DNA from 2 places in the Vibrio sp. 1402 genome. Region 1 is predicted to be linked to the other one. Evidence: predicted binding sites of a transcription regulator. Region 1 holds the regulator's gene; the other holds the start of a gene.
The links. The regulator CRP, encoded in region 1, controls carbon source genes, mostly activating them, when cyclic AMP is high. The targets are predictions, from matches to a motif close to TGTGANNNNNNTCACA.

Region 1 (4,219 bases):
GCTGCCCGCGTATTACGAAAGTATCGCCGCAGATTACCTTTCTGCTGTATCCAAGCAACGAACGCAGTAAACTAGCCGCTCATCATAAAAGTTAGAGGTATTTATGATCATTCCATGGCAAGACATTGCGCCGGAAACATTGGAAAACTTAATTCGTGAATTCGTCTTACGCGAAGGAACGGATTACGGAACCGTCGAGGTTTCTTTGCAAGACAAAATTGATCAAGTTAAAGCTCAATTGGAAAAAGGTGAAGCGGTTATCGTGTTCTCTGAGCTACACGAAACCGTCGATATTCAACATAAAACAAAATTTTAGACCCTTCACATTTTACCGTATCCCACTCGATGACAAGGTATTGTTACGTGCTATAGTGGGATATCGACCGTGCAGTAGTAACTCTACTGCACATTACAGGTAAGTAATTTTCGACAAGGTTTGTCATGTCAGCTAAACACCCAATTATTGCGGTTACTGGTTCGTCCGGTGCCGGCACGACCACTACATCTGAAGCCTTCCGTAAAATGTTCAATATGATGAACGTTAAACCCGCATGGGTTGAAGGCGATAGCTTCCATCGCTTTACTCGCCCAGAAATGGACATCGAAATTCGCAAAGCCCGCGAGCAAGGTCGACACATTAGCTACTTTGGCCCACAAGCTAATGACTTCCCGGGATTAGAAGAGTTTTTCCGTAAGTTCGGGCATGACGGCACTGGCAGCGTGCGCCGTTATCTGCACACGTTTGACGAAGCGGTTCCCTACAATCAAATGCCAGGCACGTTTACACCGTGGCAAGACTTACCCGAAAACAGCGACGTGCTGTTTTATGAAGGGTTACATGGTGGCGTGGTCGATGGCGATGTTAATGTTGCTCAACATGTGGATTTCTTAATCGGCATGGTGCCGATTGTGAACTTAGAGTGGATACAAAAATTCGTACGTGACACTCGCGATCGCGGCCATTCGCGTGAAGCGGTAATGGACTCAATCGTGCGATCCATGGACGATTACCTCAACTATATCACTCCGCAGTTTTCTCGTACTCACATCAACTTCCAGCGCGTACCGACCGTTGATACTTCCAACCCACTTAATGCAAAAGGCATCCCTAGTTTGGATGAGAGTTTTGTGGTGATTCGCCTACGCGGTATCAAGAATGTCGACTTCCCATATCTGCTGGCCATGATTGATGGCTCATTCATGTCACGCCACAACACGATTGTCGTACCCGGCGGTAAGATGAGCTTTGCAATGGAGCTCATAGTTCGGCCTATCCTACAACAGCTCATCGAAACAGGGAAAATTGGCTAAAAACCTGCCTGCGAAGATGTTTACTTTTCATACCGTGATCATGTGCACAGTTTTGCTTACAAAATCTCAATCATGGCACGATTAAAATCAAGAAATCGTTTTCGAAAAAGGATACTATTTCTTACCGAAACACAAGAGAGCTTGCAGCATATAAAAAGTGCTCTTATTCTAGTAGGCCTAATTCAGGCTTAGCTAAAATATGGATAGCGCAAGCGTACCCTGCAGAGGAAGTGAGATATTATGGTTCTAGGTAAACCTCAAACCGACCCAACATTAGAGTGGTTTCTTTCACACTGTCATATTCATAAGTACCCTTCAAAGAGCACGCTAATTCACGCGGGCGAAAAGGCAGAAACTTTGTACTACATCGTTAAAGGTTCTGTTGCGGTTCTTATCAAAGACGAAGAAGGTAAGGAGATGATCCTTTCTTACCTAAACCAAGGAGACTTTATTGGTGAACTTGGTCTATTCGAGGAAGACCAAGAGCGCACAGCTTGGGTTCGTGCTAAATCTCCTTGTGAAGTTGCTGAAATTTCTTTCAAGAAGTTCCGTCAGCTTATCCAAGTAAACCCAGACATCCTAATGCGTCTTTCTGCGCAGATGGCTCGTCGTCTTCAAGTAACTAGCCAAAAAGTGGGTGACCTGGCGTTCCTAGACGTAACTGGTCGTATCGCTCAGACGCTTCTGAACCTTGCAAAACAACCAGACGCAATGACTCACCCAGACGGCATGCAAATCAAGATCACTCGTCAAGAAATCGGTCAAATTGTTGGCTGTTCTCGTGAGACAGTAGGTCGTATCTTGAAGATGCTAGAAGAGCAGAACCTAATCTCTGCTCACGGTAAAACCATCGTGGTTTACGGTACTCGTTAATCTCGAACTAGAGTGACACGAACAAAATTATAAAAGCCACCAATGGCAACATTGGTGGCTTTTTATTTACTCATGACCAAATGAGATAGGGTGCAGCGAACACTAATGAGTAAGCTTAACAGGTTAACCCTAAAACTTAGCCATTCGTACTTTCAAAGATTTTGTCAGCTGAAGCGGCCACGAAACCTGGGTACAAATCACCATTTTCCATCGGATAGCGCTTAGCAAATTCATAAAACCCGCCAGGGATAATTTCAGTGCCTTCGCTAAAACGAACCGCTACTTTATCTGCCATGGTCGATGACTGCTCTAGCAACACCTCAGGAGTGCCCTTCACTTCACCACCATTTTCATTAATGGTAAACCCAGCGGTACGCAGATGATCGTTTACCTGCTTCACTTCTTCATATTCATTGAGCTGGTTAACGCTCACCGTGAAGTGGTTTGCTCCGTAACCATGCGCCGCAAGCCAAGATGCGTACTCACTTTCTTTAGCCAACGTTTGGTAATCAGCAAAGCTTAAATCCCACAAGCGCCCACCATGTAAGAATGCGCTATCTTTCAGCTTGTCAGCATCGATTTGTGCCACCAAATTTTTCACAATCTCTTGTAGCTCAGGCGAGCACTCTTCAACTTTTAGCTCACTAATAAATACTTTAGGTTGCTTCGGATCTGGGTGCTCATAGTGCTTAGCAACCAGCTTTTTGCTTTCGAAAATGTAATCACCACACGCCTTGTAACCAATAGCTACAAATGGCTTAGCTAGAGTTTCAATACCAAGAGGCGCGATATTGAAGGTACGTAAAGCTATATGATCATTAATCAGAGGCTCATCTTCTTGAAGCAGCTGATGCACTTTAGCAGCCGAAGGGCAAAGACGTTGAATGTAATCTTGCCATAGCGATTCAAATAACACATCGGGCGTCATAACGACTCCTTGTTACGAGATGTAGAGTTTAAAGGTAAGCGGAAGTTGGCTGCTCGTTCACAACAAAAGTTGTCCAGAATAATGAACGAGCAACCATCAACCTGTGACGGTAAATGCCAGTCAGTCAACACGCTTTTCCGAGTCTTTGCTCACTTTTCGTGTTCTGCCAACGATCACTACAACCCATACCTAAATGATGCGCCGGCAAGGTGAGCCGCAATGCATAGTTGCGACTCTATTATTAAAACTTATAGCGCTACACCTGGACTCAATGTTGCAGGCAAGACAGTCTCTTGACCTTCCATTGATGCCATTGGGTACGCACAGTAATCTGCTGCGTAGTAAGCGCTTGGGCGCAAGTTACCCGACGCCCCCGGACCACCAAATGGCGCATCACCGCTTGCACCAGTGAGCTGGCGGTTACGGTTCACGATACCTGCACGAATGTGGTCAACGAAGTATTCCCATTCTTGGTCGTCGGTTGAGACCAAACCAGCAGATAAGCCAAAGCGCGTATCGTTTGCTAGCGCCACGGCTTTGTCTAACCCTTCGTAACGCACCACTTGCAGAAGTGGGCCGAAGTATTCTTCATCTGGTAACTCAGCAATGTTCGTTACATCAATGATGCCAGGAGAAACAAATGCCGCCTCTCCTGCTTTCGCTTCAATTAAGCTTTCACCGCCAAGAGACTGTAGGTTAGCTTGTGCATCAAGAATAAACTTGGCTGCCGCGACCGAAATTTGCGGTCCCATAAATGGCGCAGGTTCTGCAAATGGTTGGTCTACGCGAATATTGCGTGTCGCTTCAACGAGCTTGGTGATAAGCGCATCGCCTTTTTCACCCAATGGCACATACAAACGACGAGCACACGTACAACGCTGCCCAGCACTGATAAACGCTGACTGGATGATGGTATAAACCGTGGCATCCAAATCACCATATTTATCAGAGATCACCATCGGGTTATTACCACCCATTTCTAGTGCGAGCATCTTGCCCGGTTGACCCGCAAATTGACGGTGTAATACATGCCCCGTATTCGCGCTACCCGTAAACAGTACGCCATCAATGCCTTTTGCGTCAGCGAGGGCAATACCAGTTTCTTTC
Region 2 (4,219 bases), on a different contig from region 1:
TGCCAGTTGACGTCATCCACTCCGGGTTAAACGAGACGGAGCGTCTGAATGCGTGGCTTTCTGCACGCGACAAAGCGGCCGGAATCATTATCGGCACACGCTCTGCCCTACTCGCGCCTTTTGCTGATCTCGGGATTATCATTGTGGACGAGGAACATGACACCTCTTACAAACAGCAAGATAGCTTGCGTTATCATGCTCGCGATGTTGCTGTAATGCGCGCTCATAAAGAACAAGTTCCGATTGTTCTGGGCTCAGCCACACCTGCACTGGAGACATTACACAATGCCTTGTCAGGCAAGTATCACCATTTAACACTAACCCAACGAGCTGGCTCTGCCGTACCAACCACCAATAAAGTGTTAGATGTAAAAGGTCAGTATTTAGAAAGTGGCTTATCTGCCCAACTGATTGCCGAAATGCGCAAGCATTTAAAAGCGGGCAATCAAGTAATGTTGTTTCTTAACCGTCGAGGCTTTTCGCCCGCTTTGATGTGCCATGAATGCGGTTGGATTGCAGAATGTAAACGCTGTGATGCGTACTATACGTTCCACTATTACAGCAACGAAATACGCTGCCATCACTGCGGCTCACAACAACCGGTGATTCATCAGTGTCAGGGGTGTGGTTCAACTCAATTGGTTACCGTCGGCGTAGGAACGGAACAACTCGAACAACAATTGGCTCAGTTATTTCCAGAATACAACGCCATTCGCATCGACAGAGACAGCACACGTCGCAAAGGTAGTTTGGAAGATGCCCTTGAATCGATTCGTAAAGGTGAACATCAAATTCTGATTGGCACCCAAATGCTGGCTAAGGGGCACCATTTTCCAAATGTAACGCTCGTTGCTCTTTTGGATGTTGATGGCTCTCTCTATAGTAGTGACTTCCGCGCTTCCGAGCGACTAGCGCAGTTGTTTATTCAGGTCGCAGGTCGTGCCGGCCGCGCAAGTAAACCTGGCGAGGTTATCCTACAAACCCACCATCCTGAGCACAGCTTGCTGCAGGCCCTGCTTCAAAAAGACTATCGCCACTTTGCTATGACTGCTCTGGAAGAACGCAAATTGGCTCAGCTTCCGCCTTATAGTTTCTTGACTCTGTTTAAAGCAGAGGCGAACCAAAGTGAGGTAGTTGAAGACTTCCTGCGTCAGGTTCGCTTTACGTTAGAGTCACACCCTCTGTTCGATGATTCCTGCATGGTGTTAGGCCCTACTCCTTCACCTTTGGCCAAGCGGGCTGGTAAATACCGTTGGCAACTATTACTGCAAACTCAGCATCGTTCATTGATGCAAAAGTTATTAACCAGTGCCAAACCTGCTATTGAGTTGTTGCCAAATGCTAAGAAAGTACGCTGGAATTTAGACATAGAACCACAAGATCTCAGCTAGCAAACGTTTAACTATGTAATGAATTACCATTTAATGTGACCAAAATCACACCAAGATTACAATTTTTGTTAAACAGACCGTAACTTTCACTTTAGAAATGAATAGACTATCCAAATTAGAACAGTCTAAAGTGACTTGTTTGCACAGGCTTAGATTAAAACAATGACTATTCCCACAAATTGATATCGCGGTGAAGAATCCATTTTCCCACTCGTTAACACGAACTGAGCGAAGAGCAAATACAGCTCTAACTCGGTTTGATTACTCTGATTTCAAACCGGAATAACGTCATCTTGGCAAAAAATAAATGAGAGGTTAAAAACTATGGCGACAATGAAGGATGTTGCCCAGCTTGCGGGAGTGTCTACGGCTACGGTATCTCGAGCCTTAATGAATCCAGAGAAAGTCTCTTCTTCTACAAGAAAGAGAGTAGAAGATGCCGTACTTGAAGCGGGTTATTCTCCAAACTCATTAGCGCGTAACTTACGTAGAAACGAATCAAAAACCATTGTTACTATCGTTCCCGACATCTGTGATCCTTATTTTTCTGAAATTATTCGCGGTATTGAAGATGCAGCCATGGAACATGGCTATCTAGTCCTGCTGGGCGATAGCGGACAACAGAAGAAACGCGAAAGCTCTTTCGTTAACCTCGTATTTACTAAGCAGGCAGATGGAATGCTACTGCTTGGTACAGATCTACCATTCGATGTCAGTAAGCCAGAGCAAAAGAACTTACCTCCGATGGTAATGGCGTGTGAATTTGCGCCTGAACTCGAGCTTCCGACAGTACATATTGATAACCTGACCTCTGCATTTGAAGCGGTGAATTACCTGACCCAATTAGGTCATAAACGCATTGCTCAAATCTCTGGACCAGATACAGCAATATTGTGTCAGTTCCGCCAGCAAGGCTACCAACAAGCCCTGCGCCGTGCCGGCATCAATAAAGATCCACAATATAGTGTCATTACTGAGTTCTCTTTTGATGGCGGAGCAAAAGCCGTTCGTAAACTGCTCGAATTGCCAGAACCACCAACGGCTATTTTCTGTCACTGTGACACAATGGCCATCGGCGCAATTCAAGAAGCGAAAAAGCTTGGCTTACGAGTACCGCAAGATCTCTCTGTTGTGGGCTTTGATGACATTAACTTCGCTCAGTACTGCGATCCACCGTTGACCACCATCTCTCAACCTCGCTATGAGATTGGTCGACAAGCGATGCTAATGATGCTCGAGATGTTAAAAGGCCACGACGTGCATTCAGGCTCGCGTCTGCTTGAAACTAATCTCGTCATTCGTGGAAGTGCAGCGCCACCACAGCGCCCTTAACCTAAAGATTAGGTATTCATCCCCAAAGCGGTGCTAAGGCGCCGCTTTTTTATTTACCCCTCCTGCTTTTTGTGTATCCCTGAATAAATGTAAGTGAGAACGGAAACACACTCCTACACTCGGGCGTTGTCGCGCTTTAGCTATCAAGATTCTATCAATAGGGTGTTTTCTCAACTCGTTCTGGATTAACATATTTGCAAGAATCCTTGATGACCAGAAATAACCGTGGCAAATAGAGATTATGTAAGACGGGGGCGAGGCGCCCCAAAAAAGTCGACAAAAAAACAGCCGCCGAGAAGAAAAAAACCTTGGCGCAGTGGCCTGCTCGCTATCTTGCTCGTGGGCGGTTTTGGCTATGGTCTTTACCTTTTGAGTAGCGACCCAGAACCTAAACAACCAGTCGTGAAGCAGCCAACAACCACTGTCAGCAAACCAAAGCCGAAAAAAGACTTGCCGCCACCACCAGAAGAAAAATGGGAATATGTTGAGTCACTACCGAAACGTGAAGTTGAAGTTGTGGCTAAAGAAATTGAAGTTTCTAAAATTCCTTACATCATGCAGTGTGGCGCGTACAAAACTCAGGCACAAGCGGAAGAGCGCAAGCTTGCAATCGCGTTCCAAGGGATGTCGAGCAAGATTCGTAAGAAAGAAGGCAGTTCATGGTATCGTGTGGTGCTAGGTCCGTATAAGTTCAAACGTGATGCAGAACGTGACCGTCATAAACTGCAACGCGCGAAAATCGAGCCGTGCGCGATTTGGAAAGAAAATCTTTAAACTCAGGCCCTAGGAGCTAAGATCCTAGGGCCTTTCTTTTTGCCCCCTTGAATCCCCATTTCTCCTCCCCCATATACTGAATTAAATCCAAAGAGAAATAATCAAGAGGTCGACTGTGACTACCATTGTATCTGTACGTCGAAATAATAAAGTCGTCATCGCGGGTGATGGCCAAGTATCTCTAGGCAATACCGTAATGAAAGGTAATGCGCGCAAAGTTCGCCGCCTATACAACAACCAAGTACTAGCGGGCTTTGCCGGCGGTACTGCGGATGCCTTCACCCTTTTTGAGCGCTTCGAAAGCAAACTGCAAATGCACCAAGGTCACCTAACCAAAGCGGCAGTTGAGCTAGCTAAAGACTGGCGTAGCGATCGTGCTTTGCGCAAGCTCGAAGCATTACTTGCCGTTGCCGACGAAACCGCATCGTTAATCATTACCGGTAATGGTGATGTCGTACAGCCAGAACACGACCTGATTGCGATTGGCTCTGGTGGTGCTTACGCACAAGCTGCCGCAACCGCCCTACTAGAAAACACAGATCTAGATGCTCGTGAGATCGCGGAAAAAGCTCTCAATATCGCGGGTGATATTTGTGTCTTCACTAACCATCACCACACGGTAGAAGAGCTAGACTCAACAATAGAGCCTGAAAAACCAACCGCGTAATCGTAACGAAGTAAGGAAAGAATATGTCTGAAATGACGCCTCGCGAAATCGTTCA

Region 2: the regulator CRP is predicted to act here: its motif matches at 1,426-1,441, upstream of cytR (DNA-binding transcriptional regulator CytR).

Annotation. Positions count from the first base shown of each region.
Region 1 is NZ_JAWOWE010000020.1:29,086-33,304, reverse strand. Features, by position in the region: gene R7044_RS22385 (hydrolase) at 1-70, shown strand, start outside; gene R7044_RS22380 (YheU family protein) at 104-316, shown strand; gene R7044_RS22375 (phosphoribulokinase) at 442-1,311, shown strand; gene crp (cAMP-activated global transcriptional regulator CRP) at 1,552-2,184, shown strand; gene R7044_RS22365 (DUF1338 domain-containing protein) at 2,321-3,112, opposite strand; gene astD (succinylglutamate-semialdehyde dehydrogenase) at 3,361-4,219, opposite strand, start outside.
Region 2 is NZ_JAWOWE010000003.1:217,985-222,203, reverse strand. Features, by position in the region: gene priA (primosomal protein N') at 1-1,391, shown strand, start outside; gene cytR (DNA-binding transcriptional regulator CytR) at 1,695-2,723, shown strand; gene ftsN (cell division protein FtsN) at 2,949-3,497, shown strand; gene hslV (ATP-dependent protease subunit HslV) at 3,613-4,164, shown strand; gene hslU (HslU--HslV peptidase ATPase subunit) at 4,188-4,219, shown strand, end outside.